DNA from 3 places in the Methylobacterium sp. WL8 genome. Region 1 is predicted to be linked to each of the others. Evidence: predicted binding sites of a transcription regulator. Region 1 holds the regulator's gene; each other region holds the start of a gene.

What was found. Region 1 encodes PhoB, which activates phosphate uptake and scavenging genes when phosphate is short. Its sites were predicted from a motif close to TGTCATNNANCTGTCAT; they were not measured.
Positions count from the first base shown of each region.
Region 2: a site for PhoB is predicted at 8,716-8,732, ahead of FV234_RS01790 (ceramide glucosyltransferase). Genes of this name have one in related genera too.
Region 3: a site for PhoB is predicted at 1,481-1,497, ahead of FV234_RS16500 (inorganic phosphate transporter). Genes of this name have one in related genera too.

Region 1 covers NZ_VRVF01000002.1:102,576-112,835, forward strand. The annotation lists gene FV234_RS01295 (hypothetical protein) at 1-42, shown strand, start outside; gene FV234_RS01300 (hypothetical protein) at 133-390, opposite strand; gene pstS (phosphate ABC transporter substrate-binding protein PstS) at 703-1,743, shown strand; gene pstC (phosphate ABC transporter permease subunit PstC) at 1,951-2,931, shown strand; gene pstA (phosphate ABC transporter permease PstA) at 2,943-3,833, shown strand; gene pstB (phosphate ABC transporter ATP-binding protein PstB) at 3,884-4,702, shown strand; gene phoU (phosphate signaling complex protein PhoU) at 4,734-5,447, shown strand; gene phoB (phosphate regulon transcriptional regulator PhoB) at 5,510-6,211, shown strand; gene FV234_RS01335 (protein-disulfide reductase DsbD domain-containing protein) at 6,208-8,367, opposite strand; gene FV234_RS01340 (aminopeptidase P family protein) at 8,488-10,260, opposite strand, start outside.
Region 2 covers NZ_VRVF01000003.1:38,085-48,344, reverse strand. The annotation lists gene FV234_RS01825 (MarR family winged helix-turn-helix transcriptional regulator) at 128-646, shown strand; gene FV234_RS01820 (efflux RND transporter permease subunit) at 633-3,698, opposite strand; gene FV234_RS01815 (efflux RND transporter periplasmic adaptor subunit) at 3,738-4,865, opposite strand; gene FV234_RS01810 (efflux RND transporter periplasmic adaptor subunit) at 5,048-6,172, opposite strand; gene FV234_RS01805 (TetR/AcrR family transcriptional regulator) at 6,261-6,839, shown strand; gene FV234_RS01800 (histone deacetylase) at 6,833-7,735, opposite strand; gene FV234_RS01795 (FAD-dependent oxidoreductase) at 7,735-8,685, opposite strand; gene FV234_RS01790 (ceramide glucosyltransferase) at 8,807-9,988, shown strand; gene FV234_RS01785 (gamma-glutamyl-gamma-aminobutyrate hydrolase family protein) at 10,053-10,260, shown strand, end outside.
Region 3 covers NZ_VRVF01000046.1:1,787-12,046, forward strand. The annotation lists gene FV234_RS16500 (inorganic phosphate transporter) at 1-1,428, opposite strand, end outside; gene rsgA (ribosome small subunit-dependent GTPase A) at 1,574-2,587, opposite strand; gene FV234_RS16510 (malonate decarboxylase subunit alpha) at 2,955-4,946, shown strand; gene FV234_RS16515 (hypothetical protein) at 5,165-5,638, shown strand; gene FV234_RS16520 (hypothetical protein) at 5,815-6,201, shown strand; gene FV234_RS16525 (hypothetical protein) at 6,245-6,709, opposite strand; gene FV234_RS16530 (hypothetical protein) at 6,725-7,294, opposite strand; gene FV234_RS16535 (chromosome partitioning protein ParA) at 7,370-8,893, opposite strand; gene gyrB (DNA topoisomerase (ATP-hydrolyzing) subunit B) at 9,249-10,260, opposite strand, start outside.

The sequences.
Region 1 (10,260 bases):
CGCCTGCGCCAGAAAGAACGCGACCTGCGCCGCAGCGCCTGAAGCGGGCAGGGGGCAAAGTCCGGGCCGCAAGGCGATCCGACGCAACCTTTCTGGCTCATCGCAGCGAGCCGTAAGGACGCCTCAAGCCATCTACCAGCGCTTGGCGCCCGGGCGCCGCTGATACTCGGCGGCGCGGATGCGCGTCAGCAAGCGGTCCAGGCTCATCAGCATCGAAGCCTCGTCGGCTCGGGCGCGCTCGGCCTCGCCGGGCTCGGTGCTGAAGTTCTGCCGCGCCTTCGCCAGGGCCAAGTCGCGCTCCAAGGCCTCGCGCTCGGCGTGGAGGGCCTGGAAGGCGCCGTCGTCGGGACGCGGCGCACGCGTCGGCGCCGCAGGCGAATCGTGGGGCACGGGAACGTCTTTCCGACCGGGCGAGCCGCGGCGGAATGCCGACGACCGAGCCCGGATCGAACGGAGAACGCGCGAACCCGGCAAAGCGTGCCATCGCCAAGCGATCCCGAACAGATCCCAAGCTGATTTCGCGGCGATCCCGGTCGCCGCGGCGCCGAAGCCGCCCATGTCATGCGGCTGTCATCTGCGTGTCCTAACCGCGGCGGTGTCGAGCCAGGCGGCTGCGGCCGCCGGACTGCCGGACGGCCGGCGCGATTCCGCACCTGCGGATCCGCGCCCCTCGGACGCGCTCGACGGATGACGGAGATCGATGTGAAACCCTTCACCTACGCGCTCGCCCTCGGCCTCGCGACGGCCCAGCTCGCCTTCCCGGCGCTCGCCGCCGACATCACCGGCGCCGGTGCGACCTTCCCGTTCCCGGTCTATTCCAAGTGGGCGGAAGCCTACCGCAAGGACACCGGCACCGGCCTGAACTACCAGTCGATCGGCTCGGGCGGCGGCATCAAGCAGATCCAGGCCAAGACGGTCGACTTCGGCGCCACCGACGCGCCGCTGAAAGGTCCGGCCCTGGAGAAGGACGGCCTCGTCCAGTTCCCGACCGTGATGGGCGGTGTCGTCGCCGTCGTGAACATCCCCGGCATCGAGCCGGGCAAGCTCAAGCTCACCGGCGACGTGATCGCCGACATCTACGCCAACAAGATCACCAAGTGGTCCGACCCGAAGATCGCCGCGCTGAACGACGGGCTGAAGCTGCCCGACGCCAACATCACCCCGGTCTACCGCTCGGACGCGTCGGGCACGACGAACATCTTCACCACCTACCTCAGCCAGGTCTCGGAGGGCTGGAAGAAGGAGTTCGGCGCCGCCACCACCGTGAGCTGGCCCGCCGGCCAGGGCGGCAAGGGCAACGAGGGCGTCACCGCCACCGTCAAGCAGGTCCCGAACGCCATCGGCTACGTCGAGTCGGCCTACGCCAAGCAGAACAAGCTCAGTTACGCGCTGATCCGCAACAAGGCCGGCAAGTTCCCGCAGCCGGACGACAAGGCGTTCCAGGCCGCCGCCGCCAGCGCCGACTGGAAGAGCCAGCCCGGCTTCGGCATCACGCTCACCGACCAGGCGGGCGAGGATGCGTGGCCGATCACGGCCGCGACCTTCATCCTCGTCCACAAGGAGGCCGCCGACCCGGCGAAGTCCGCCGACGTGCTGAAGTTCTTCGACTGGGCCTACAAGAACGGCGACAAGCTCGCCTCCGACCTCGACTACGTTCCGCTGCCGGACGCCGTCGTCGGCCTGATCCACGAGGAGTGGAACCAGGTGAAGGGCAAGGACGGGAAGCCCGTCCTCGGCATGTGAGGCCGACGGCGCGGGGCGGACTCCACCGCGCGCCTCGATCGTCGACTCGTCGGGCGGCCACCGGGACCACGGTGGCCGCCCGACCCCCGAGCGGACCGGCTTCCTCCCATCCGGTCTCACTCCCATCCGGTCTCACTCGCATCCGGTCTCGCCCTCGCGCCCGGCCGCACGGCGCGCTACCACCCCAGACGGTGAAAAGAACCGCGGATGACCGCCTTGACCGAACAGATCGCCCTGACGCGCTCCGGCACGAGCACGCGCTCGCGAAAGGGGCCGAGCAAGGGCCTCGACGCCCTGTTCCGCGCCGCCTCCTACGGTTCGGCCCTGCTGGTGCTGGTGGTGCTCGCCGGCATCCTTGGGTCGATCCTCTACGGCGGCTGGCCCGCCTTCCGCGAGTTCGGCTTCGGCTTCCTCACCTCCAGCGCCTGGAACATCGGCACGGAGCAGTACGGCGCCCTCGTCGCCGTCACCGGAACCCTCGCCTCGGCGCTGCTGGCCCTGGTGATCGGCGTGCCGATCTCGCTCGGCATCGCGATCTACCTGACGCAACTCTGCCCCGGCTGGGCGCGCAAGCCCGTCGGCATGACGATCGAGCTGCTCGCGGCGGTGCCGAGCATCATCTACGGCATGTGGGGCCTGTTCATCTTCGCCCCGTTCTTCGCCCGCTTCGTGCAGATGCCGGTCTCGAACGTCGTCGAGGGCCTGCCGATCGTCGGCACGCTGCTCTACGCCCGCGTGCCCTCGGGCGTCGGCGTGCTCACCGCCGGCATCATCCTGGCGATCATGATCGTGCCGTTCGTGGCCTCGATCGCCCGCGACATGCTCGACCAGATCCCGACGATCCTGCGCGAGAGCGCCTACGGCATCGGCTGCACCACCTGGGAGGTGGTCCGCCACGTCCTGCTCCCGCAGGCCTCCGTCTCGATCATCGGCGCGATCATGCTCGGCCTCGGCCGCGCGCTCGGCGAGACCATGGCGGTGACCTTCGTGGTCGGCAACGCCAACCGGCTCTCGGCCTCGGTGTTCGACCCCGGCTCGACCATTGCCTCGCGCATCGCCAACGAGTTCAACGAGGCCGACGGCCTGCAGCTGAACTCGCTGATGGCTTTGGGCTGCATCCTGTTCGCGATCACCTTTGTCGTCCTGATCATCGCCCGCTTCCTGACGCGCCGCGTCAAGGTCGCCTGAGGGAGCCCGTCGTGGACGCCAACAACACGATCCGTCCCGCGCCGGCCCTCAAGCCGACCCGCATCCGCGGCAGCCGCCGGGTCGCCGACCGCACCCTGCGCCTCGCCTGCCTCCTTGCCACCGTGCTCGGCGCTGTCGTCCTCGGCTCGATCCTCCTGATGCTGATCATCGAGGGCGCGCGCGGGTTCTCGCCGCTGCTGTTCACCCAGCCGACGCCCGGCCCGGGCTCGGAAGGCGGCGGCATCGCCAACGCCATCCTCGGCAGCCTGGTGCTCACCGGCATCGGCATCCTCGTCGCCACGCCGATCGGCCTGATGGCCGGCACCTACCTCGCCGAGTACGGCCGCGGCTCGAAGCTCGCCGAGGTGATCCGTTTCCTCAACGACATCCTGCTCTCCGCGCCCTCGATCCTGATCGGCCTGTTCGTATACACCCTGATGGTGCGGCCGATGGGGAGCTATTCGGGCTGGGCCGGCGGCGTGGCGCTGGCGATCATCGCGACGCCGGTGATCGTGCGCACCACCGAGGACATGTTGCGCCTCGTCCCCGGGACGCTGCGCGAGGCCGGCGTCGCGCTCGGCGCCCCGATGTCGACGGTGATCCGCAGCGTGACGTGGCGGGCGGCGTCGGCCGGCATCGTCACCGGCATCATCCTGGCGCTCGCCCGCATCGCCGGCGAGACCGCGCCGCTGCTGTTCACGGCGCTCAACAACAACTCGTGGTTCAGCCGCGACCTGATGGGCGGCGTCGCGAACCTGCCGGTGATGATCTACCAGTTCGCGCTCTCGCCCTATCCGAACTGGCAGCAGCTCGCCTGGGCCGGCGCGCTCCTGATCACCATGACGATCCTGCTGCTTTCGGTCGTCGCCCGCGTCGTCATCAAGCCGCAGACCGCGCGCTGATGTCCATGGGGACCCAGAACCCGCCGCCGGCACCCACGAGGAACACGACGATGAACGCCGCCCCCGCGATCAGCGCTTCCCAGTTCGACGGCCGGAACCCGGCCGACGAGCACGCGCCCATCCGCATCGCCGCCAGGGAGCTGAACTTCTATTACGGGCAGTTCCATAGCCTGAAGAACATCAACCTCGACTTCCACGACCGCCAGGTCACCGCCCTGATCGGCCCGTCCGGCTGCGGGAAGTCGACCCTGCTGCGCACCTTCAACCGGATCTACAGCCTCTACCCGGAGCAGCGCGCCGAGGGGCAGGTGCTGCTCGACGGCCAGAACGTGCTCGACGCCAACGTCGACCTGAACGAGCTGCGCTCGCGCATCGGCATGGTGTTCCAGAAGCCGACGCCGTTCCCGATGTCGATCTACGACAACGTCGCCTTCGGCCTGCGCCTCTACGAGAAGCTGCCGAAATCCGAGCTCGACGGCCGCGTCGAGTCGGCCCTGCGCAAGGCCGCCCTGTGGGACGAGGTGAAGGACAAGCTCAAGCAGTCCGGCATGGGCCTCTCCGGCGGCCAGCAGCAGCGCCTGTGCATCGCCCGCACGGTGGCCCAGAGCCCCGAGGTGATCCTGTTCGACGAGCCGACCTCGGCCCTCGACCCGATCTCGACCGGGCGCATCGAGGAGCTGATCGAGCAGCTGCGCAGCGAGTTCACGATCGTCATCGTGACCCACAACATGCAGCAGGCCGCGCGCATCTCGCAATTCACCGCCTTCATGTATCTCGGCGAGGTCATCGAGGTCGGTCCGACCAACCGCATCTTCATGAACCCGACCGTGCGTCAGACCCAGGACTACATCACCGGCCGCTTCGGCTGAGCCGCATACGGATCGATCGAGGACCAAGCCCATGCCCGGCCACATCGTCACGTCCTACGACACCGACCTCGAGGACCTGCGCCGCTCGATCTCCGAGATGGGCGGCGTCGCCGAGAAGATGATGACCGAGGCGACCGACGCCCTCGTTCGCCGCGACACCCAGCTCGCTCAGGCGGTGATCCTCGCCGACAAGCGCCTCGACACCCTTCAGCGCGAGATCGAGGAGCGCTCGGTGCTGCTCATCGCCCGGCGCCAGCCGATGGCGATCGACCTGCGCGAGACGATCTCGGCGATCCGCGTCTCGGGCGACCTCGAGCGCATCGGCGACCTCGCCAAGAACATCGCCAAGCGCGTCGTCGCGATCAGCGACCAGGCCCAGGCGCAGAAGATCGTGCTCGGCGTGCAGCACATGAGCGACCTGGTGCAGGAGCAGCTCAAGGACGTGCTCGACGCCTATGCCAGCCGCGACGTCTCGGCGGCGCACAACGTCTGGGAGCGGGACGGCGAGATCGACGCGCTCTACAACTCGCTGTTCCGCGAGTTGTTGACGTACATGATGGAAGATCCGCGCAACATCTCGTTCTGCACGCACCTGCTGTTCTGCGCCAAGAACGTCGAGCGCATCGGCGACCACACCACCAACATCGCCGAGACGATCCATTATCTCGCCACCGGCGAGAACCTCGCCGGTGACCGCCCGAAGAACGACGCGTCGAACTACGCGACGGTGACGCCCGGCGCCTGAGACGCCTGTCGGCGTCTCACGGCGGCCAAGGAAGTCGGGCGGCCCGCCCGGGAGTGCCCTGCATGCGTACGCGGATCCTGATCGTCGAGGACGAGGAGGCGCTCACCACCCTCCTGCGCTACAACCTCGAAGCCGAGGGCTTCGAGGTCGATTCCGCCGCCCGCGGCGACGAGGCCGAGCTGCGCCTGCAGGAGCAGGTGCCGGACCTGATCCTGCTCGACTGGATGCTGCCCGGCCTCTCGGGGATCGAGCTGTGCCGCCGGGTGCGGGCGCGGCGCGAGACGGCGTCCCTGCCGGTCATCATGCTGACGGCGCGCGGCGAGGAGGGCGACCGCATCCGCGGCCTCGGGACTGGGGCCGACGACTACATCGTCAAACCGTTCTCCGTGCCGGAGCTCCTGGCCCGGGTCCGCGCGCTGCTGCGCCGGGCCAAGCCGACCCATGTCGCGAACCTCCTGGAGGCCGGCGACATCGAGCTCGACCGCGACAGCCACCGCCTGCGCCGGGCGGGCAGCGAGATCCACCTCGGGCCGACCGAGTTCAAGCTGCTCGAATTCCTGATGCAGAGCCCCGGCCGGGTCTATTCCCGCGAGCAGCTCCTCGACGGCGTCTGGGGCCACGACGTCTACATCGACGAACGCACCGTCGACGTGCATGTCGGCCGCCTGCGCAAGGCCCTGAACCGCACCGGCGAGACCGACCCGATCCGCACCGTCCGCGGCTCGGGCTACGCCTTCGACGAGACGTTTTCGGGCGAGGATTAGGGCACCTTCGTTCCCGCGCCCGCGAGCCCCGCGCTGCGGCCCGTCGCCGTCACGGCGTCCAGCGCGCTCAGCACCGTGCCCTCGGTGAGGATCTGCGGCAGCACCGTCGGCTCGCCTGGCCCTGCGTAGAGCAGGTAGAGCGGCACGCCGCTGCGGCCGTGGCGCTCGAGCAGGCGGGTGATCTCCGGATTCTGGTTGGTCCAGTCGCCCTTGAGGTAGGTGACGTCGCGGGCGCGCATCGCTGCGCCGACCGCCGCCGTCCCGAGCGAGGTGCGCTCGTTGACCTGACAGGTGATGCACCACGCCGCGGTCATGTCGACGAAGACCGGCCGGCCGCCGGCCAGCAGCGCGTCGAGGCGCGCCTGCGTGAACGGCTCGACGCCCTCGGCCCTGGTCTGGGCGCCCGGCGCGATCCGGTCGCGGTCGAGGGTGAGGGCGAGCGCCGCCACGCCGACGACGGCGAGCACCGCGAGGCCGCGGGCGAGCTGCGCCCGCACCGGGCGCGCGTCGCGGCCGAGTTCCCACGCCCAGGCGGAGAAGCCGAGCAGCACCAGTCCGATCAGCGCGGCGAGCAGGCCCTGCGGCCCGACCTGCTGGGCCAGCACCCAGACCAGCCACGCGACCGTGGCGTAGATCGGGAAGGCCAGCGCCTGCTTCAGCACGTCCATCCAGGCACCCGGGCGGGGCAGGGCGCGGAGCGCCGCCGGCCACAGGGTCAACGCCAGGAAGGGCAGGGCGAGGCCGAAGCCGAGGCTCGCGAACACCACGAGGCCGGCGGCCGTCGACTGCGTCAGCGCGAAGCCCACCGCCGAGCCCATGAAGGGGGCGGTGCAGGGCGTCGCCACCACGGTCGCGAGCACGCCGGTGAAGAACGAGCCTTCGAGTCCGGCCCGCCGGGTCAGCCCGTCGCCGAGCCCGGCGAGCCGCCCGCCGAGGTGGAGCATGCCCGACAGGCTCAGGCCCATGGCGAAGAGCAGGTAGGCCAGGGCGGCCACCACGGTGGGCGATTGCAGCTGGAAGCCCCAGCCGATCCCGGCTCCCCCGGCCTTCAGCGCGATCAGCAGCGAGGCCAGCGCCAGGAACGCCGCCAGCACGCCCGCCGTGTAGGCGAGCCCGTGCAGGCGGACCCGCCCCGGCGCCTCGCCGGAATGCTTCACCAAGCTGAGCACCTTGATCGACAGCACCGGGAAGACGCAGGGCATCAGGTTGAGGATCAGGCCGCCCAGCAGCGCGAGGCCGGCCGCGGTCCAGAGCGTCAGGGTCTCGGCCGGCTCGGTGCGCGGGATCGCCGGCGCCACGCTCGGCATCGCGCTGCCGGCCGCGAGCGGCGCCTCGTCGCCCAGCGCGAAGGCCTGGCGGACGAGACCGTCGCCGGTCTCCTCCTCGATCGCCAGCACGCCGGGCAGGCTCTCGGGCGCGGCGTCGGTGGGCGTCGCGCGGGTCAGCGTCAGGTGGAGGCCGGCCGCGTCCACGGTGAAGGGCTGCGGCGCGGCGTTCTCGATCGCCGTCTCGGAATAGGGAAAGAACGCCACCGCGCGGAGCCTGTCCGCGGCGAGGCCCGGCGCGTCGAGGTCCAGGGCGAGGCGGTCGCCCTGGCTCGACAGCCGCACCGGCCACGGCGAGGCCTTGGGCAGGGCGGCGCGGGCACGCACGAACAGCGCGGCGTTGGCCGGATCGGCCGCGGCCTCGCGGGCGACCGGCAGGGTCAGGGTGAGGTCGGCCGAGCCGGGGATGCATTCCTTCTCGCACACGAGATAGGTGAGCTTGCCCGCAAGCGTCACGGGGGCTGCCGGGTCGAGGCTTGGCGGCGGCGTCACCCGCACGAGCAGGATCGCCTCGCCCTCGTAGCCGAAGTTCATCAGCGTCGCGATCGGGATGCGGTGCGGTGCCGGCCACTGGATCGCCGAGGCCGAGAAGCCGGCCGGCAGCGTCCAGGTCACCTCCGGCGGCAGGCCCGAATCGCCGGGGTTGCGCCAGTAGACGTGCCAGCCCGGCTTCATCGCCATGCGGATGGCCACGGTGAACGGCGTGGCGCCGGCCATTGCCGCAGGCTCCGCCACGAGGCTCGCCCGCACGAGGTCGGCCGGCGGCTTGAAGCCTTGGGCCGCGACGGGCCCGGCGAGCAGCGATAGGAGGAGGGCGAGAAGACGGAGCATGCGGTCCCTTCGCGCGACCGTCCACGACGGTTTCACGCTGCTCTGGTCATAGGCGCGAACCGGCGGAGGGTAAAATCGCGACGGCGCGTCCGGGTGCCGCGCGGAGGATCGATCCTGGGTTCAGAGTGCCGCCGTCGCCCGCTCCAGCCAGGCTCGCGTCTCCGGGTCGAGGTCCGGGTCGAGCACGTCGCGGACGTGGGCGTGGTAGGCGTCGATCCAGGCGCGCTCGGCGGGGCTCAGCATCTCCGGCACGATCAGGCGGCGGTCGTAGGGGACCAGCGTCAGGGTCTCGAAGCCGAGCACCGGGCGTTCGCCGCCGGGCACCTCGCGGGGCTCGACGAGGACGAGGTTCTCGATGCGGATGCCGTAGCCCCCGGCGCGGTAGTAGCCCGGCTCGTTGGAGAGGATCATCCCCGCCTCCAGGGCGACGGTTCCGGTCTTGGCGATGCGCTGCGGGCCCTCGTGCACCGAGAGGAAGGCGCCGACGCCGTGGCCGGTGCCGTGGTCGAAATCGAGGCCGGCCTCCCACAACGGCAGGCGCGCAAGGGTGTCGATCTGCGCGCCTGTGGTGCCCTTGGGGAAGACCGCGCGGCTGATGGCGACGTGGCCCCGCAGCACGCGGGTGTAGCGATCACGCATCTCCGCGCTCGGCGCGCCCACCGCGACCGTGCGGGTGATGTCGGTGGTGCCGTCGGGGTATTGCGCGCCGGAATCGATCAGGAACAGCTCGCCCGGCTCCGCCCGCCGGTCGGTGGCGCGGGTGACGCGGTAATGCACGATCGCGCCGTTCGGCCCGGAGCCGGAGATCGTCGGGAACGAGACGTCGCGCAGGTCGCCGCCGTCCGCGCGAAAGTCCTCCAGCGCCTCCACCGCGGCGACCTCGGTGACGTGGCTCTGCCCGTCGAGCCAGGCGAGGAAACGCACCACGCTCGCCCCGTCGCGCCGGTGTGCGGCGCGGGCGCCGGCGATCTCGGCGGCGTTCTTCACCGCCTTCATCGCGGTGATCGGGTCCGGGCCGACATCGGGGGTGCCGCCCACCGTCGCGACGCGCTCCTTCAGGGCGGCGGCGCCGGTGGCGGCGTCGAGGCGCACGCGCTTGCCGGCGAGCTCGCCGAGCGCCGGCTCGAAGTCGTCCCGCGAGGCGATGTCGGCGACCGGGGCGAGCGCCGCCCGCGCCTCCTCCGTCACGTCGTGCGACACCAGGAATAGCCGCGGCCGGCCCTCGCGCGGCAGGATGGCGTAGCCCAGCGCCAGCGGCGTGTGCCCGACGTCGCCGCCGCGCAGGTTGAACGCCCAGGCGAGGTTGTGGGGATCGGAGATCACCAGCGCGTCGCACTGGCCGGCCTCCAGCTCCACGCGGATGCGCGCGATCTTGTCGCTCGCGGTTTCGCCGGCGAAGTCGAGCGGATGCGCGATCACGCGGCCCGATGGCGGCTTCGGGCGGCCGGCCCAGACCGCGTCCACCGGGTTCTCCGATAGCGCCTTCACCGAGGCGCCGGCCTTGGCGGCGGCATGCTCGAGGCGGGCGACCCCGTCGGGGGTGTGCAGCCACGGGTCGTAGCCGAGCACTGCGCCGCGCCGCAGGGTCCGGCCGATCCAGGCCTCGGCGGTGCTCTCGGCGAGGGGCACGACCGTGACGACGCCCGGATCGACCTGTTCCGGCGCCTGGATGGTGTAGCGCCCATCGACCATGAGTGCTGCGGCCTCGGCCAGGATCACGGCGGTGCCGGCCGAGCCGGTGAAGCCGGTGAGCCAGGCGAGCCGCTCGGCGTTGGCCGGGACGTATTCGGATTGGTGCTCGTCGGCGCGGGGCACGACGAAGCCGTCGATTCCGGCCTCGCGCAAGGCGGCGCGAAGGGCGGCGACGCGCTCAGGCCCCTTGCGGTGGCTCGG
Region 2 (10,260 bases), on a different contig from region 1:
GGCGACCGGGACGATCCGGCATCGCGTGGCGATGAACGGGTGAACAAGTCCCGGCGGGGTGTGGCCAATGGGTCGATCGAACGAGGGCGCAGACGAGACGCCCGACGTAAACGGAAGCACGAGCGCCATGGTGGACCCGAAGGTCTACGTGCCGGCGCTGCTGACCCTGTTGTCCAACACGCTGACCAACAACGCGTCGATCTTCTACCGGCAGCATTTCGGCGTCGGCCTGACCGATTGGCGGATCATGTACCGGCTCGCCTCGGACCCGTGGATCACCGCACACCGGATCTGCGAGCTGTCCGCCCTCGACAAGGCGGTGGTGAGCCGCAGCATCGCCTGGATGGAAAGCCGCGGCCTCGTGTTGATCCGCGGCGACGCCGAGGACGCACGCCGCCGCCTGCTGGCGCTGTCGCCCGCCGGCCTCGACCTGCACGACCGCATCACCGTGGTGGCGCTGCAGCGCGAGCGCAACTTCCTCGCCGCGCTCAAGGAAGACGAGGTGGCCGAGACGATCCGCCTGCTGACGAAGCTGGTGGACAACCTGGGCGCGTTCTCGACGCCGGTGGCGATCCCGCCGCAGCGGGTCGCCCCGATCGAGTCCGCACCGCCGACCTCGCCGCGGCGGGCGATCAAGCCGCGTTAGGCTTCGGACCGTTCGCGGCCGGCGGGCGGATCCGGTACCACCCGACGTAGAGCGCCGGCAGGAAGAACAGCGTTAGGAAAGTCGCCGCGATGATGCCGCCGATCATCGCGTAGGCCATCGGCCCCCAGAACACCTCGCGGGCGATCGGCACCATGCCGAGGCTCGCCGCCGCCGCCGTCAGCAGGATCGGGCGCATGCGGTGGCGCGTCGCCTCCACCACCGCGTCCCAGGGCCCGAGCCCGTCGGCCTCGCATTCCTCGATCTGGCTCACCAGGATCACCGCGTTGCGGATGATGATGCCGATGAGCGCCAGGATGCCGAGGATCGCGACGAAGCCCATCGGCTTGCCCGAGGGCAGGAGCGCCGCGACGACGCCGATGAGCCCGAGTGGCGCCACGCTCGACACCAGGAACAGCTTCTGGACGCTCTGAAGCTGGATCATCAGGAACACCGCCATGGTCAGCAGCATCACCGGCACCACCGCCGCGATCGGTCCCTGGCCCTTGGCCGCCTCCTCGACGGCGCCGCCGGTGGCCAGCGCATAACCCTCGGGCAGCGCCTCCGTGAAGGCGGCGATGTCGGAGGCGAGCGCCGCCACGATCGTCGGCGGCTGAGTCGCGTCGACGATCGGTGCGCGAACCGTGAGCGTCGCGACCCGGTCGCGGCGCCAGACGATCGGCTGCTCCAGGTCGAAGCCGATCCGCGCGAAGGCGAGCAGCGGCACCACCGAGCCGTTGGCCAGGCTCACCTGCAGGCTCTGTAGGGTGTCCAGCGAGGTCCGCTCCGCCGCCTGCGCCCGGCCGACGACGTTGACGAGGTAGATCGAGTCCCGCACCTGTGTGATCGAGGAGCCGCCGACGACGCCGTTGAGGATGCCGGCGATGTCCTGACTGGTGACGCCGAGCTGGCGCGCCTTGTCCTGCAGGATCTCGACCCGCAGCACCTTGCCGGGCTCGTTCCAATCGAAGGTCGGCACGCCGACATGCGGGCTCTTGGCGACGATGTCGGCGAGCGCCAGCGCCTTGGCGCGCACCACCTGCAGGTCCGGCCCGCTGAGGCGGTACTGGATCGGCCGTCCCACCGGTGGGCCGAGCGAGAGCGGGTTCACGAACACGTCGGTGCCGACGAAGTCGCGCTTCGTCCGCGCCTCGAGCTTGGGGAACAGGCGGTCGCGCGCCTCCAGCGACGTCGTCACGACGACGACCTGCCCGAAGAAGCTGTTGGCGAGCTGCTGGTCGAGCGGCAGGTAGAAACGCACCGCGCCCTGTCCGACATAGGACGACCAGCGCTCGATGTCCGGGTCGCCCTTCAACGTGGCTTCGAACCGGTCCATCTGCGCCCGCGTCTCGGTGATGGTGGCGTTCTGCGGCAGGGTGAAGTCGACCAGGATCTCGGTGCGGTCGGAGGCCGGGAAGAACTGCTGCTGCACGAAGGTCATGCCGAAGATCGACAGGCCGAGCAGCGCGACGCAGGCAGCGACCGTGAGCCAGCGCCAGCGCATGGCGGCGACGAGCACGCGCAGGAACAGGCGCCCCATGCGGCCGGGCTCGTGGCTGTGCTTCTTCATGGTCTTGGGCAGCAATGTCACGCCGATCAGCGGCGCGAACAGCACGGCCACCACCCACGAGACCAGGAGCGAGGCCGCGATCACCACGAACAGCGAGTAGGTGTACTCGCCGGCCGAGGAGCCGTTGAAGCCGATCGGCAGGAAGCCGGCCACGGTCACCAGCGTGCCCGTCAGCATCGGGAAGGCGGTGGAGGTGTAGGCGAAGGTCGCAGCCTTCTTCAGCGAATCGCCGAGCTCGAGCCGCGCCACCATCATCTCGACGGTGATCATCGCGTCGTCGACCAGCAGGCCCAGCGCGATGATCAGCGCACCGAGCGAGATGCGCTGCAACGTGACGCCCATGATCTGCATCACCACGAAGACGATGGCGAGCACCAGCGGGATCGAGATCGAGACCACCAAGCCGGCGCGCACGCCTAGGCTGACGAAACTCACCGCGAGCACGATCACCACCGCCTCGACGAGCGCCTGGGTGAAGCCGCCGACCGCCTCCTCGACGATGCGGGGCTGGTCGGAGACCAAGTGGATGCCGACGCCGATCGGCAGCTTGGCCTCGATCAGGCGCATCCGCGCCTTCAGGTCCTCGCCGAAATGCAGCAGGTTGGCGTTCGGCCGCATGGCGATGGCGAGACCGATCGCCGGCTTGCCATCGACGCGGAACAGCGCCGCGGGCGGGTCCTCGTAGCCGCGGCTGATCTCGGCCACGTCCGAGAGGCGGAAGAAGCGGTCGTTGATCCGCAGGTTGATCGTCTCCAGCGAGGTCTCGGACGAGAACTGCCCGCTCACCCGCACCGAGACCCGCTCGGGGCCGGCCTGGACCACGCCCGAGGGCGAGATCGCGTTCTGGCTCTGCAGCGTCTTGATCAGGGACTGGATGTCGATGCCGTAGCCGGCGAGCTTGCGCGTGGAGAAGTCGAGGAAGATCGTTTCCTTCTGCGTGCCGAGCAGTTGCGTCTTGCCGATGTTGGGCACCTTGAGGATCTCGGTGCGCACGCCCTCGACGTAGTCGCGCAGCTGACGGTGGCTCAGGCCGTCGGCGGTGAAGCCGTAGACGTTGCCGTAGACGTCGCCGAACTCGTCGTTGAAGAACGGCCCCTGCATCCCCTGCGGGAAGGTGCCCTGGATGTCGCCGAGGCGCTTGCGGACCTGGTAGAACGACGGCTGGATCTCGGACGCCTTCGTGGTGTCGCGCAGCTGCACGAACACCGTGGCGTTGCCCGGCGTGGTGTAGCTGCGGACGTAGTCCAGGGTCGCGACCTGCTGCAGCTCCTTCTCGATCCGGTCGGTGACCTGCTCGAGGGTGTCGCCGATCGTGGCGCCGGGCCAGACCGCCTGCACCACCATCGTCTTGATCGCGAAGGGCGGGTCCTCCTCGCGGCCGAGGCCGCGATAGGCGAGCGTGCCGGCCACCAGGCAGATCGCCATGAGGAACCACACGAACGAGCGGTGCGACAGCGCCCATTCCGACGCGTTGAAGTTACCCACGATCGGAAATCCTGCCCACGATTCAAAATCCGCCCACGATCAAAGGTCCTGCGTGCCGGGAACGGCGATGGGCGTATCCGCGAGGCGGATCGCCTGGCCCTCGGCGAGGGAGTAGACGCCGGCGACCACGACGCGGTCGCCGGCCGAGAGGCCGCTCGCGACGCCGACGTAGTCGCCCCTCCGGTCGGCCACCGTGACCGCGACGCGCTTGGCCGCGTCGCCGGCGGCGTTGACGACCCAGACCGCGTCGCGGCCGTCTGCGCTCAGGATGGCGGTGGCGGGCAGGACGAAGCGCGGCGGGACCTTGCGCACCAGCGAGACGGTGATCGTCGCGCCGAGCCGGAAGGCGCCCGGCGGGTTCTCCAGCGACATCCGGATGCGCCGGGTGCGGGTGCTCGAATCGGCGAAGGGCGCCGTCTCGCGCACGGTGCCGACCGCCGTCACCGTGGGCGCGCTCTGGAGGGCGACGGTGAAGCGGCCGTCCTTGGGCATGGCCGCGACGAGGTCGTCGGGGATGTCCACCACCGCTTCGCGCACCTCGGGCCGGGCCACGGTCACCACCGTCTGCCCGGCGGTGAGATCCTGCCCGATCTCGGCGTTGCGCTGGGTGACGACGCCGTCGAAGTCGGCGTGGAGCTCGGTGTAGCCCATCTGGTCGCGGGCCTTCTGCAGGCTCGCCTGCGCCTGGGTCAGGCGCGCCTGCGCCGTGTCGCGGTTGGCCACCATGCCGTCGAGCTGGGCCTGGGTGACGTTGCCGCCCTCCATCAGGCGACGCGTCCGCGCCTCGGTGGCGGCGGCGTTCTCGGACTGCGCCTTGGCGTCGGCGACGTCGGCTTCGGCGCGGGTCATGGCGAAGCGCGGCACCACCGTGTCGAGGGCGGCGAGCCGCTGCCCCTTCTTCACGAGGTCGCCGACGGTCACGTCGCGGGCGACGACGCGGCCGCCGACCTGGAATCCGAGCTGCGACTGGTAGCGCGGCTCGACCGTGCCGGCGAACGGCCCGAACCGCACCGCCTCGATCGGCTTGGCGACGGCGTACAGCACCGGCCGCACCGGCGGCGCCTTCGCCTCCTCGGCGGGCTTGCAGGCGGCGAGTGCGAGCAGCGATGTCCCGGCGAGGATGGTGACGAGAGGCAGCTGGATGCCGCGAAACGCGGAATGCCTCACGCTTCCATCCTTCACCTGCGGCGCGGCGTGACACGCGGGTCCCCTCTCCCGAGCGGGAGAGGGACAGGGTGAGGGACGAGAACTCACCGGAGAGGTCACGCCCCTCACCCCAACCCTCTCGCCCTGGGAGAGGGGGCCGCGATGCGACGCGCGGAAACCGTCAGCGATCGGGTGAAACACCATCACTTCGCGGCTCCCGTCGCGACCTGCTCGGCCACCGTCACGGTCTGGCCCGGGCGAAGGAACTGGATGCCGGCGATGACGACCTCCTCGCCGGACGCGACGCCGCCCGCCAGGGCGATGCTGTCGGGGCCGTAGCGGTCGATGGTCACGACGCGCGGCGCGACCGTCCCGGCGCTTGGGTCGCGCACCCACACGGCGGGCTGGTTCTTCCAGCGGTAGAGGGCCGACCACGGCAGCACGACCGCCGCATGGCTCTGGAACCGGCCGCGACCGATCACCACCGCGCCGAGCGTCATCGCCGGCGGCGTCTCCTTGAGGCCGACCTTCACCCGCACCGTGCCGGAAGCCGGGTCGACGCTGGGCGAGATCTCGCGGACGCTGCCGAGGGCGGTGACCGTCGGGTTGCCCTGAAGCGTCACGTCCACGGTTCCCGATTGCGGCGGCGCGGCGAGCAGCGCCTCGTAGACGTTGAAGACCGCGTCGCGCGGCCCGTCCTGCGCCAGGGTCAGGACCGACTGCCCCGCCTGCACCACCTGGCCGACCTCCAGGGACCGGCTCAGCACCACGCCGGCCACGCCCGACCGCAGCTCGGTGTAGGACAGCTGCTCCTGCGCGGTCCCCAGCGCCGCCTTGGCCGAATCCACCGCGGCCTGGGTCGTGCGCAGCTGCTGCTCGGCGTTGTCGTAGGAGGGCCGCGTGGTGTAGCCGCTGGCCATCAGCTGCTCCTGGCGCTTGAACCCGAGCTTGGCCTGCGTCGACAGGGCCTCGGCCGAGGCGAGCGCGGCCTGCGCGTTGGCGAGGTTCGAGCGCTGCTCGCGCGGATCGAGCCGGGCCAGGACCTGGTCGGCGGCGACGTGGTCGCCGACCTCGACGAGGCGGGTCTCGATCTTGCCGGCGGTGCGGAACGAGACGCTGGTCTGCCCCTGGGCCTGGACGTCGCCGGTGAAGACGGCGTCGGAAGCGATCATGCTCTTCGTCGCGATCACGGTGCGCACCAGGGTCTGCGCCATGAGGCCGACCGGCGCACCGGCTTGCGGTTCGGCTTGTTCGGCGCTTGCCGCGGCCGCCGCGAGCAGCGCCGCGGCAAGAGCGGAGACAAGCACGACGGGGAAACTTCGGTTCACGGCGTTCCTCGGCTCCGCACGCTCTATCGCGGCGCGAACCTATCCACTATCTTACCGACCGTCCAGACGGTTTTTACGGGGTAGGGAGATGGACGACGTGACGGCCAAGGCGCGCAGCCGCCGGCAGGACCGCGCCGAGGTGATCCTCGACGCGGCCGAGGCGCTGCTGCGGCGCTCGGGCACCCGGACGCTGACCATCGACGCGGTCGCCGTGGAAGCCGGCTTGAGCAAGGGCGGGGTGCTGCACCACTACGCGTCCAAGGACGCGCTGTTGACCGCTCTGGCCGTCCGCAAGGTCGGCCGGATCCGCGTCGGCATCGCCGCGTGCCTCGCTTCCGCCCCCCACGGGCCGGCGGCGCTGCCGCTCGCGGTGGTCGCGCATGCACGCCAGGTCTACGCCGAGGAATGCGGCTTTCCCGATTCGCTGCTGATCGCGTCGGCCGACAACGCCGACGCGGCGGCGGCGTTCTCGCAGTTCCTGAGCGAGCTGCTCGCCGCCATGGGCGCGGCCGAGGCGCGGTCGGGCCAGGGGGCGGCGCTGACCTTCGCGGTGCTGGGGTTGATGCTGAGCCGGTCCCTCGACTTCCACCGCATCGACGGCGCGCCGCTGGACCGCCTGTTCGACGCGCTGGAGGCGCAGGCGCGCGCACTGCCGAAGGCTCAGTAGAGCGCGTTGGCGGCGAGCGCCTGGAACACCAGGGCGTGGCGGTTTGCGAGCGCGTCGACGTCGTGGGTGTAGCCGCCGCCGATCACCGCCACGAGGGGGATGCCCCGCGCCCGCGCCTGCCCGACGACGTAGCGGTCGCGCGCCAGCAGCCCGTCGTCGGTGAGCGCGAGACGCCCGAGGCGGTCGTCCCGGTGCGGGTCGACGCCGGCGTTGTAGAAGACGAGGTCGGGCGCCAGCGCGTCGAGCAACGGCGGAAGCCGCGCCTCGAGCACGGCGAGGTAGCCGGCATCGTCGAGCCCGTCGGGCAGGCCGACGTCGAGGTCGCCGGCGATCTTGGCGGTCGGATAGTTCTTCTCGCAATGGATCGACAGCGTGAACAGGTCTGGTGAGCGGGCGAGGCAGTCGGCGGTACCGTCGCCCTGGTGCACGTCGCAATCGACCACGAGCGCCCGACGGATCGCACCCTCGGCCTGCAGCGCGCGGGCCGCGACCGCCACGTCGTTGAACACGCAGAATCCCGCCCCCTGCTCGCGCCGGGCGTGGTGGCTGCCGCCGGCGGCGCTGCCGGCGAGTCCCTGCACCAGGGCGAGGCGCGCGGCGAGCAGCGTGCCGCCGACGGAGGCGCGCGAGCGTCGGACCACGCTCTCGTCCACGGGCAGGCCGATCGCCCGCTCGATCGCCCGCGGCACCGCGAGCCCGAGCACGGCTTCGACGTAGGACGCGTCGTGGGCGAACCGTAGGAGGTCGGGCGAGGCCGGCTCCGGCGTCGTGAACCCGCGCGGCGCCAGCCCGCGCTCCATCAGGACCTCGGCAAGCCGCCCGTACTTGCGCATCGGGAAGCGGTGCCCGGCCGGGAGGATCGCCTCGTAGGCCGGATGGAACACGATGGGCGGGATCACCGCCCGAACGTCAGGTCGGCGGCGATGCGGTCGGCGAGCGCCCGGCCGCTGTCGAAGGCCGCCTCGATCCGCGGACCCAGGCACCAGTCGCCGGCGGCACCCAGCCGCTGCGCCGGATCGTAGAGGCAGGGGTGGCCGAGCGCCGACTCGACCATGGCGTAGCGCCAGCGGTGGACGGCGGCGTAGGTCGGGCGGACCGACGTCCCCAGGCGCGCTTCGAGGGCGGCGACCAGGGCGGCCTGCACTGCCTCGCGCGCCTCCTCCAGGTGGGCGCGCGACCAATCCGGCGCGGCGTGGACCACGAGGCGATGCCCGGGCGCCCGGCCGGGCTTGGTCTCCTCGCGCGCGATCAGCGCGATCGGACTCTCCGGAAACGTGAGATGCGCTTCCGGGAAGCCTGGTGCCGCATCGAGGTCGAGCAGCAGCGACCAGCACGGCGCGTAGGATGCGCGCTCCGGCCCCGGCAGCGCGACGCCGCTCGTCTCCATCAGCGCCGTCACCTGCGGCGCCGGGAAGGTCACCGCCACGGCGGCGAATGGGCCTTCGGTCGCGCCCGCGGCATCCGTCAGCATCCAGCCGCGATCCCCCCGCGCGACGCAGGCGATCGTCGTCTCCAGCGACACCGGCAGCCCGTCGAGCAGGTGGCGGACAGGCGCCGGCATGCCGGGCAGGCCGACCTCGCGGCCCTCGACGTCCCAGGGCGCGGCGACGCCGGCGGCGATCCAGGCCGCGCATTGCGCGCGAAACGCCTCGCCCTTCGCGCGGAAGAACTGTGCGCCGTGGTCGAAGCGGGCGCCGGCTTGCGTGCGCCGCGTCGCCATGCGCCCGCCGATGCCGCGGCCCTTGTCGAAGACGCGGACGTCGAGGCCGGCCTCGGCGAGGCGCCGGGCGGCGGCGGCACCCGCCATGCCGGCCCCGAGGATCGCGACGGTTCCGCCTCCGGCCAAAGCTTCGCTCCCTCATCCGCTTGGTGCTGCTGTCATACGGCTGAAACGCGCGCGCTGTTAGGGGCAGTCAGCCGACGCGGCCGCGCGCCGCGGGACAGGCCGGTTCGGAGATGCCCGCCGCATGGGTCTCGTCAGCACCTTTCCGGCCCCGGACGGCACCACGGTCGCCCTCGTGCTCTGCGCACTCCTGACGGCCCTGCACCTCGCGAGCCTCGTCGTCGCCGGCCGGCGGATCGGGCGACATGCGTCCGGGACGACGTTTCCGGTGGGCGCGCCCGTCTCGCTGGTGCGTCCGGTCTGCGGCCTGGAGACCTTCAGCGAGGAGACGCTCGCCCGCGGCTTCGCCCTCGACTACCCGGCCTACGAGATCGTCTTCTGCGTCGCCGACGCCGCCGACCCCGTGCTGCCGCTGGTCCGCCGGCTGGTCGCGGCGCACCCGCGGGTCCCGGCCCGCATCCTCGTCGGCGACGAGCGCATCAGCGACAACCCGAAGCTCAACAATTGCGTGCGCGGATGGGAGGCGGCGCGGCACGATTGGATCGTCATCGCCGATTCGAACGTGCTGATGCCCACCGATTACCTGCAGCAACTGCAGGCCGCCTGGCGCGACGACACCGGCCTCGTCTGCTCGACGCCGATCGGCGCCCGCCCGGACGGGATCTGGGCCGCGGTCGAATGCGCCTTCCTCAACACCCTGCAAGCCCGCTGGCAATATGCCGGCGAGGCGGTGGGGCTCGGCTTCGCGCAGGGCAAGAGCATGCTCTGGCACCGCCCGTTCCTCGAGGCGCGGGGTGGCATCCGGGCGCTCGCCGCGGAGATCGCCGAGGACGCGGCGGCGACGAAGCTCGTGCGCGCGGCCGGCCGCCGGGTCCACCTCGTCGCCGCGCCGTTCGAGCAGCCGCTGGGGCGCCGCGCGGCGTTCGAGGTCTGGTCGCGGCAGATCCGCTGGGCGCGCCTGCGCCGGGTGACGTTCCCGCTGTTCTTCGCGCCCGAGATCGCCAGCGGCACCTTGCTGCCGTTCGTGATTGCGGGGTCGCTCGCGGGCACCTGGACAGCGGCGGCCGGGCTCGCGGCGCTGTCGGCTTTGGGCTACGCGGCCGAGTTCCGGCTCGCCGCGCGCGCCGGCTGGTTCCACGCGCCGCGGCTGCTCGTCGGCTTCCTGCTGCGCGACGCCCTGATCCCACTGGTCTGGTGCGCGGCCTGGACCCATCGCGCGATCGTCTGGCGCGGCAACGCCATGGACATCCGCCTGAAGGGCGCCGTCGGCCCGCGCGCGGTCCTCCGGCGGGCACGCGCCGCCTGAGGCGGTTGCATCGCGCTGTGAACGGCGCGATGCCGAGCCTGTCGCCCATAGCAACGGTCAGCCCGTGCGCATCGCCATCCTCGAAGCCGGCTCGCCGCCGACGCGGCTCGCCCGCTTCCCGTCCTACGGCGCGATGACCGCGCGCATGATCGGCCCGGCGCATGCCGCCACGATCCTCGACGTGCGCGCCGGCGAGCTACCAACAGACCCGGATGCCTTCGACGGCTACGCGGTCACCGGCTCGGCCGCCGGCGTCTACGATCCGCTGCCCT
Region 3 (10,260 bases), on a different contig from region 1:
GGCCACGAGCTCGGCCGAGGCGCCCTGCGCGTAGGTGAGGTGGGTCTTGCCGATCTTCTCGCCGACGGTGACGACGATGCGCTTCCAGCCGACCATGGTGCCCAGCCCCAGCGCCAGGGCGACGCAGACCTTCACCCAGGTCGGGATGTAGCGCGTGCCGTCGTTGAGGAGGCCCGCATAGGCCTTCAGCGTGCCGGCCTCGGCCTCCGAGAAGCTGGCGCCGTTCTTCGGCAGCAGCCGGATCGCGTCGGTGGCGAGGTACATGTCGTTGCGCAGGTTTGAGGTCTGCGCCGCCGGCACCTGCTTGATCGCGCCGTAGTTCTTCACGTTGGCGGCGATGTCGGTGGAGAGTGCGGCCAGCGCGCCGTAGACCGCCGGCTGGTTCAGGTCCTTGGTCTTGAGGGCGTCCGAGACCTCCTTGCGGGCGGCCGCGGCGTCGGGCTGGGCCGTGGTGCCGGCGTGGCTGGCGAACACCGTGCTGGCGTTCTGCGAGGTCTGGATGAAGGCCGGCGTGGTGTCGTCGGCCATGGTGCGGTTGAGGGCGTAGGCAGTCGGCGCGGCGCCGATCAGGATCAGCATGATCAGGCCCATGCCCTTCTGGCCGTCGTTGCCGCCGTGGAAGAACGAGACCAGCGTGCAGGTCAGGATCAGCAGCGAGCGGATCCAGAGCGGGGGCGGCGTGTCGCCCTTCGGCGCCTCGTAGAGGTCCTTGCGCCGCACGGTGAACTTGAGCGCCAGCAGCAGGAGCGCCGCGGCGACGAAGCCGATGAGCGGGCTGAACAGCAGCGCCTTGAACACGCCGAGCGCCTGGGCCCAGTCGACGCCCGAGGTCGCGGAGCCCTCCGGCGCCATCAGCTGGTTGGCGAGCCCGACGCCGATCACCGAGCCGATCAGCGCGTGCGAGGAGGAGTTCGGCAGGCCGAAGGCCCAGGTGCCGAGGTTCCAGATGATCGCGGCGATGAGCAGGGCGAAGATCATCGCGTAGCCGGCGCCGGACCCGACCTGCAGGATCAGCTCCACCGGCAGCAGCGTGACGATGGCGTAGGCCACCGCGCCCGAGGACAGCATCACCCCGAGGAAGTTGAAGGCGCCCGACCAGATCACCGCCACGAGCGGCGGCATCGAGTGGGTGTAGATCACGGTCGCCACCGCGTTGGCGGTGTCGTGGAAGCCGTTCACGAACTCGAAGGCGAGCGCGATCAGCAGGGCGAGCCCGAGGAGGACGAAGGCGCCGATCGCCAGCGGCGACTGGCCGACGGCGTTCATGTCGGCGATCAGGCTGACGACGGCGTAGACCAGGCCCGCCACCAGGACGAGCAGGAAGGCGATGATCCCGCCCGGATGCATGCCGCGATCGAGCGTCGGACCCGAGGCGCGCCGCGGTTCGGCGCCCACCCGGGGCGGCGTCAGGCTGGCGGAATCGGACATGATGGATCTCGACGGCGATCGGAGTTCAGCCGCCTTCGGATAGGCGCCGCGCATGACGGTCCGGTGACGCCGTGCGCACGGACGGCCGATCCGCGCGGGACGGCGCGGTTACGACTCCCCGAAAGCCTGAAGACCGGTCGCGCGCTCAGTGCCTGCGCGGGCGGCGGGGCGCCGTCGCCGGGGTCTTGTCGCGGTTCTCCTCGACGAGCTTGCGCCAGCGGTCCAGGCGGTCGGGGTCGAGGGCGTCCTCGGCGATGGCGGCCTGCACCGCGCAGCCGGGCTCGTGGGCGTGGGTGCAGTCGCGGAACCGGCAGTCGGGCGCCAGCTCGGTGATCTCGGCGAACAGCGTCTCGATCCCCTCCGCGGCGTCGCTGACGTGGAGCGTGCGCATCCCCGGCGTGTCGATCACCCAGCCGCCGCCCGCCATCGCGTGCAGCGAGCGCGCCGTCGTGGTGTGGCGCCCCTTGGCGTCGTGCTCCCGGATCGCGCCGGTCTCCTGCGGCGCGTCCTGGCCGGGCCCGGCCAGCGTGTTGACGAGCGTCGACTTGCCGACGCCGGACGAGCCGACCAGCGCCACGGTCTGCCCGGGCCCGCACCAGGGCGCCAGCGCCGCCGCGGCGTCCGGGCTGCGCGGGTTGACGCCGACCACCGACAACCCGCGCTGGAGCGCTGCGGCCTGCCGGCGGTAGGCCTCGACGTCGTCGGTCAGGTCGCCCTTGGTGAGGAGGATCACCGGATCGGTGCCGCCCTGGTTGGCGAGCGCGAGGTAGCGCTCCAGGCGGGCCGGGTTGAAGTCGGCGTTGCACGAGGTGACGACGAACAGGGTGTCGACGTTGGCGGCCGCCACCTGCGGGACCTTGCCGCCTTCGGTGCGCCGCTGCAGCACGGTCCTGCGCGACAGCCGCCGGTGCAGGGTCAGGGTCCGCGGGTCGGCCAGGACCCAGTCGCCGACCGTCACGTCGCCGGTGCTGGCGTGGACCGGCAGCAGCAGCTCGACGGGGCCGGCGGTCGACAGGGCGGTCAGGCGGGAGCGGTGGACCAGGGCGATCCGCATCGGCGCGAAGTCGGCCTCGGCCGGCGCGCGCTGGTCCTCGAAGAAGTCGGACCAGCCGAGGCTGGCCGCGCCTTCGGTCGGCAGGGGAGCGCCTGGGGATGACAAGGCCGCGCCTGCGGCCGGGAGGGCGTGGGGATGATCGGTCACGGCTTCAGCCCATGACACGGCGCCGGCCGGCTGACCAGCGAGCCGCGGACCGGCCGAACTCGCCGAGGAGACCCGGCGACCGCCCGCGGTTGGCGTTCCAGCCCCGCCCGACTGAATGCAATATTCTCTCGGCCGACGAGCGAGTTAATTTCAACGTCCCGACAAATAATGTTCGTTTGCAGGGTGGCGCCGGCTTGCCCTAACCTCCCCGAATGCGGTTTCGCGCGGCCATCCCGTCGCGATCCGTCAAGAATAGAGCCTGACCCAACAGGCGCCGCCGAACAGCGGCAACGAGACCGGAACGGTCGTCGGCAGGGAGAGTGGCGTGAAGAAGAACAAGATCGTCAGCGCCGACGAGGCGATCGCGCTCATCCGCACCGACGACGTCGTCACGACGACCGGCTTCGTGCAGAGCTGCATCCCCGAGGCGCTGCACGCCGCCCTCGAGAAGCGCTTCGTCGAGACCGGCGCGCCCGGCAACCTCACCCTGATCATGACGGCGGGCGCCGGCGACAGCAAAGGGCTGGGCACCGGGCGCCTCCACCACGAGGGCCTGCTCGGGCGGGTGATCGCGGCGAACTTCGGGCGGATGCCGAAGGTGGCGCAGGCCGCCCAGGACAACCGCATCCGCGGCTACAACCTGCCGCAGGGCGTGATCTCGCAGCTCTACCGCGCCTGCGCGGCCGGCCAGCCGGGCCTGTTCTCGAAGGTCGGCCTGCACACCTACGTCGACCCGCGCCACGGCGGCGGCCGGGTGAACACCCTGACCACCGAGGAGATCGTCAAGGTCGTGGAAGTCGAGGGCGAGGAGTGGCTGTTCTACCGGGCCACCAAGATCGACGTCGCCTTCATCCGCGCCACCAGCGCCGACCCGTCGGGCAACCTCTGCGTCTCCAAGGAGGCGCTGACGCTGGACAACCTCGCCCAGGCGATGGCGGCGCGCAACAACGGCGGCATCGTCATCGCGCAGGTGGAGCGCATCGTCGAGCAGGGCTCGATCAAGCCCAAGGACGTGCGCGTGCCGGGCATCCTGGTCGACTGCGTCGTGGTGGCGCCGCCCGAGCACCACCGCATGAATTACGGCGTCCAGCACGACGCGGCGCTCGCCGGCGAGATCCGCGTGCCGGTGACCGGCCTCAAGAAGATGACGCTCGACGCGCGCAAGATCATCGCGCGCCGCGCCGCGTTCGAGCTGCCGCCGAACGGCGTGGTCAACCTCGGCGTCGGCGCGCCCGAAGGCATCTCGTCGGTCGCCAACGAGGAGAAGGTCACCCCCTACATCACCCTGACGACCGAGGCCGGGGCGGTGGGCGGCGTGCTGGCCTCGGGCTCGAGCTTCGGCGCGGCGACCAACGCCGACGCGATCATCGACCAGAACCAGATGTTCGACTTCTACGACGGCGGCGGCCTCGACATGACCTGCCTGGGGCTCGCCGAATGCGACGGCGCCGGCAACGTCAACACCAGCCGCTTCGGCGGCCGGCTCAACGGCTGCGGCGGCTTCATCAACATCTCGCAGAACGCCCGCAAGGTGGTGTTCGCCGGCACCTTCACCTCCGGCGGCCTCGTCACCGAGATCGACGAGGGGCGCCTGCGGATCGTGCAGGAGGGGCGCTCGCGCAAGTTCGTGGCGGCCGTCGAGCAGAACACCTTCAGCGGGCCGTTCGCGCAGGAGCGCCGCCAGCCGGTGCTCTACGTGACGGAGCGCTGCGTCTTCAACCTGACGCAGGCCGGGCTGGAGCTGATCGAGGTGGCTCCGGGCATCGACATCGGCCGCGACATCCTCGCCCACATGGACTTCACGCCGGTGATCGAGAACCCGATCCCGATGGACCTGCGCATCTTCCGCGACGAGCCGATGGAGCTCCTGGCCGACCTCCTGAACCTCAACCTGCCCGACCGGGTCAGCTACGACCCGGGCCGAAACCTGCTCTTCGTCAACCTCGAAGGCTGGCAGGTCCGCTCGAAGGGCGACATCGACGCCCTGCGGCAGGTGCTCGAGACCGCCTGCCTGAAGGCCGGGCAGCGGGTGAACTCGGTGGTCAACCACGACGGGTTCCGCATCGGCGAGAACCTCTACGACGACTACGCCGAGATGATCGAGTACCTGTCGAAGTACCACTACCTCACGACGACGCGCTACGCGACGAGCGCCTTCCTGCGCCTGAAGATGCAGGAGGCCCTGAGCCGCCGCGGCCTCGCCCCGCACGTGTTCGAGCGCCGCTCGGAGGCCCACGCCTTCCTCGAAGCCGCCGAGCGCGAGGCGGCCGCGCAGCAGGCGTTGGCCGACGTCATCCCGTTGCGCGCCGCCAGCTGACCCACGGTCCGGCGGTCGTCCGGGCCGGCTTCGGCCTGAGACCCACGCAGGCGGAACAGGGCCGGTGAGCGCCGGCCCGATCGCGGTCGCACATCCGCCCGTGGCGGGATGGCATCGTCCGGGTGGACAAGGCGGCCTTTTCACGCTTCCTAGACGGCTTCTCCCGGACGGCCCGCGGATGGCATATTCGGGATGACGGTGGCGGTGGCGGAAGGGTCATGATGGGTCCGGCGAACGAGTATCCTTGGGAGAAGGCCTCCGAGCCGGCGCCGGCCGCCGAGAGCCATCTCGCGAACGTACTGCGGCTGGTCGGCACGTCCGGCGGCAGCGTCGCAGCCGTCCCGGCGCGGCCTTCGCCGTCGCAGGATTGGTCGAAGCTGATCGATTGCGTCCGTCACGCGGCCCATCAGACCCGCGCGGTCGAGGCCGCGGTCCAGAAGAAGGAGATGCACGTCCAAGAGGTTCTCGAACGCGTCCGCGAGGATGTGAAGAGCGCCGGAGAGCGCGTCCGGGCGGCCGAGGCGCGGGTGGTCGAGATCCAGAGCCGAACCGATGCCCTGCTCAGGGCCGCGGACGAGCGGGTGGCTGCGGCGGAGGAGCGGGCGCGCATCGCCGAGGACTGGCTGTCCCGCGTCTACGACACGATCGCGAGCGAGTTCGGCCTGGATCCGGACCTGAAGCGGAGTGCCTGATGGCCCCTGTCGCGCGACGTCCCGCGGCCGCGCCGATGGCGGATGAGCCGGATGTCCGGGCGGCCGAGGCCGGGCGCGGCCGTTCGAGGGTCGCGGCCGATGCGACGGCGGCGAACACGGTCGTTCCTCTGTTCGCGGCTCCGGAGGTCGCGGGCGGACCGTCCGGACCGGGTCAGGTGGTCGATTGGCCGTCGGCCATCGCGCAGATCCGCGAGGCCGGCGCGCACCTTCGCCGGATGCACGACGTCGCGCAGGCGATGTCCCGGCACGCGCGGGCGATGATCCGCCGCAGCCTTGATCAGACGGAGGAGGCCGAGCGGCGAGCCCACACCGCCGAAGCCGCGGCCGTGGCGGCCAGCCTGCGCGCCGACGGGGCGGAGGAGCGGCTTCGGCAGGCCGAGGCGCGGGCGCGGCTTGCGGAGGATCGCGCCGCCATCGCGGTGGCCGCGGAAGCCGAAGCGCAGATCTGGCTCAGGCGAACCTATGCCTGCCTGAAGGCCGAGTCTTCGAACACCGAGTCTTCGAACACCAAGCCCGCGAAGGGCGACACGCAGACCCGGTGAAGCGATCCCGAGGGTCCGGGGCGATCGGCGCCGAGGGGAACCTTCAGGATGCGGAAAACTCGTCGCTGATGATGCCCTGAAGGCGCACGAGCCAGTCCTCGGCGGTCTGCGCCCGCTCTTCCGCGGCGAGGGTCTTCCGGTCCGCATCCGCGGCTCGGGTCCTGGCCGCCTCGCACTGCATCGCCGAGGCGTCCTTCGCGATCCTCGCCTCGGTGAGGGCGGCCTGAAGTTCGGTAACCTCCCGGCGCAACACGACGATCTCGTAGTTCAATGCGTCGATGTCCGCCGCGAACGCCTCGCGTTCCCGCTGGACTTGATACACCAGCTTGTTGGCCTGGATCTGGATGGTCTGCCGCCATGCCTCGAGGCGGTGCATGCCCTCGCTGGCCTGGGCGATGAGCCTGAGCGCCGTTTCGGGATCGAACCCCGCCGATCGCGAAGGCACGTAGAGGACGACGGAGCCGCTCTTTCCGGCCTTCGAATTGTCCGACACCATGAAATCCGACACAGGCGGGGGGCTCGCTCAGCCGGCGGCGTCGGCGTGCGACGAATCCGTTTCCTGCGCCTTCCTCTGGCCGAAGGCCGCGAACACCGCATCGTGCAGGCGCACCAGCCAGGCCTCGGCGTCACCAGCCCGCGCCTCGGCGTCGCCGGCGCGGGTCTCGGCGAGGCGGGCCCGTTCCTCCGCGCGCGCCAACTTCTGTTCCCCGGCCGCGATCTGCTGGTTGAGGCGACGCATCTCCTCGGAGGCCTGCGTGACCACGTGGTTGAGCTGCGCTTCCAGTTCGGCGGCTCTCTGCTCGCCGATGCGGATCGCCTCGCTGGCCTCCTGGATGAGATCGATGGCGGAGGACCATTCGCGCAGGGGGGCGCCGCCCCCTTCGGGCGCGCCCGCCGCCTCGCCGCCCGCCGTGTTCTCGAACGACGGCAGAAGGCTGACGATCTTCTCGCCCGGCTTGCCCGCGTTGACCTGCCACGCGCGCAGCATCATCGCGGACCCCGAAGACGACGACGCATCCTTTTGAGCAGTGTCGGACATGGCGAATTCCCGGATGATCGGTTGGGGATAGAGCCGTTCCTTGTCGCGCTGCAAGCGGGAGCGGCTCTAGGTCTCTGTTATGACGTGCTTTCTTTCGCAGGACCGGCGTCCACGTCCGCGGAAAGAACGCTAGCTGGCTTGGTCCGGATGCAGGAACGGACGCACGTTGCTCGGTTCCTGCGGGGCGGCATCGGGGCCCGGCCGCCCCATGTCCTCCTCCATGCCGCGCCAGCCGCGCCCGGAGCGCTTGAGGGCCTCGTACTGCTTCTGGAGCGTGACCCGGGTCTCCCGGGCGATGTCCAGCGCGCCCTGCACGAGGGCGCGTTCCGAGCGCTCGTTCTGGAGATCCTCCGTCAGGCGGCGCGTCGTCGTCTCGAACTCCGTCCGTGCGGCTTCCTGGCGATGAACGATCTGCTCGATCCGCTCGGTGAGGGCCGCGTTGCGCACGCCTGCCTGCTCCAGGGCGGCATCCTTCGCGGCCAGCGCCTTGCTGAGCATGTCGCATCGCGCATCGAGTTCCGCGCGCAGGCGCTGCATCTCGAGGAAGCGTTCCGTCTGACGGGCCAGATCGCTCTGGAGGGAGTCGAGGCGCCGTTCCGCGGTCGTGCGGGCGATGCTCGCCTCCTTGAAGTTGCGGTCGGCGATGCGATGCGCCTCGTCCTTCTCGCGCAGCTGATTGCGCGATTGCGTGAGCAGCTGCTCATGGGAATCGGCCCGGTTGGTCGCCGCCTCCAGCTTCATCGCCAAGCCCGCACGCTCGGTGCGCAGCGTCGTCATCTCGGCTTCGTGCTGCGCCTCGTTGCGCTCGCGCAAAGCCGTCTCGGCGGCGAGCTGGGCTTCGACGGCGCGCAGGCGCTGCCGTTCGCCCTCCGCGATCCCTTCCAGGTTCCGGTGCCGGGCCGCCAGCTCCGAGAGCTGCCCGGCCTGCTCCTCGCTCAGCCCCTGGAGCCTACGGCTTTCCTGCTCCAAGGCACTCAGGCTCTCCCGGGCGCCCAGCAGATCGTGTTCCGATCGCGCGAGGGCGCTGTCAGCGGCCTGAGCCTCCAGGCGAAGCGCCTTGTTCTCGCCGGTCAGGGCCTTGGTCTGCTCGATCTCCGCGAACAGTTGACGGTCCAGGTTCTCGATGGCGAGCGTCTTGTCGCGCAGTTCCACGCGTTGCGTGGCCACCGTCGCCTCCCCGGCCTGCAGATGATCCTCGGCCCGGCTCGCGCGGGCCAGCGCATCCGACAGTTCGCCCGCCAGGGTCGAGATGCGCGTCGACAGCTCTGCGACTTCGAGGCGGATCGTGCGTCCGGACTGGAATTCCTGGGCCAGCGACGTCTCGAGTTCCGCGATGCGCATGCTGGCGCGCGGGAGTTCGTCGCTGATGCTGATGATCGGCTCGAGGATCGACGAGAAGTCGTCCTGCAGCGTGCGGAGGTCGTCCAGGCGATCGACCATCGCCTCGATCCGCTGCCGGACGATCTCGTCGCGCTGGCCGATCGAGTCGAGCGAGGAGCGGAGGGTTTCCGACTTGGGCTTGGCGCGCTCGGTGGAGGCGGCGGCGCGGACGTCGGCCTGCGGCAGGCCTCGATCGGCCCGGGCAGCCCGTTCGGACGCCTCGCGCTGGGGCGAGGGGGAAGGCGAGGGAGCGGGCGGTGTCGGCGACAGCACGTTTCGGAAGGACGTCCAAGCCATCGCAGCGACACTTCTCCACGGCATGCCGGCCCGTTGCGAGCCTTCTGCCGCGCATAGCTAGCACTTTTTCTACAAATTAAAAAGCATGACAGTAAATTTTCGACGAAACGGCGCATGCAATATCAGAGAAAGGCATTGCCAACATTCAAGTTTTCCCAAGTCAAAACGTCCGACCGACGCTGAGCAAGGTTATGACTTGCTCGACGAGAGACTTATTCTCCTGTGGAAAAGGCGGGATCGCTTTCAGATCTGAAGAGTGCGGCCACGCCGAGACATCTCGGCGAACCTGCGGCGTTCCGTGGTTCGACCGCCGCCGCACCCTGGATAAGTCTTACACGTCGAGGTTCGCCACGCTCAGCGCGTTCTCCTGGATGAACTCGCGGCGGGGCTCGACCACGTCGCCCATCAGCTTGACGAAGAGGTCGCCGGCCTCCTCGGTATCCTTGACCTTCACCTGGAGCAGCGAGCGGATGTCGCGGTCGAGCGTCGTCTCCCAGAGCTGCTGCGCGGTCATCTCGCCCAAGCCTTTGTAGCGCTGGAGCTGCAGCCCCTTGCGGCCGAAGGCCATCACCGCCTCGAACAGGGCGGCCGGCCCGTGCAGGACCGTCGACTCGCCCTTGCGCGAGAACGTCACCGGCTCGCCGTAGATCTCGCGGAGCGCGTCGGCGCGGTCGACCAGGCGCCGCGCCTCCTGCGAGGCGATCAGGCCGGCGTCCAGCGTCGCGACCTGGCGCACGCCGCGCAGAGTCCGCCCGAAGACGTAGCCGCCGTCGGCCGCCTCGCCCTGCCAGCCCTGCTCGATGTCGTCGGCGATGGCGTCGAGGCGCTTGGCCGTCACGTCGGCCAGCACCTCGGCCTCGCCGGCATGCTCGGCCGCCTCCGGCCGGAACGCGCCGGCCAGCACCGCCTGCTCGACGACCGAGCGGTCGTAGCGGGTGTGGAGGTTCAGCAGGATGCCGCGGAAGGCGCGGGCCTCCTCGACCAGGGTCTTGAGCTGCGGCCCGCCGAACGCGGCGCCCGACGCCAGCGTCAGCGTCGCGCCCTCGACGCCCTGGTCGATCAGGTAGTCCTCGAGCGCGCGCTCGTCCTTGAGGTAGAGCGCCTTGCGGCCGCGCTCGGCTTTGTAGAGCGGCGGCTGGGCGATGTAGAGGTGCCCGCGCTCGATCAGCTCCGGCATCTGCCGGAAGAAGAAGGTCAGCAGCAGGGTGCGGATGTGCGAGCCGTCCACGTCCGCGTCGGTCATGATGATGATGCGGTGGTAGCGCAGCTTGTCCGGGTTGAAGCCCTCGCGGTCGGTCGAGGACCGCCCGATCCCGGCCCCCAACGCGGTGATCAGCGTGCCG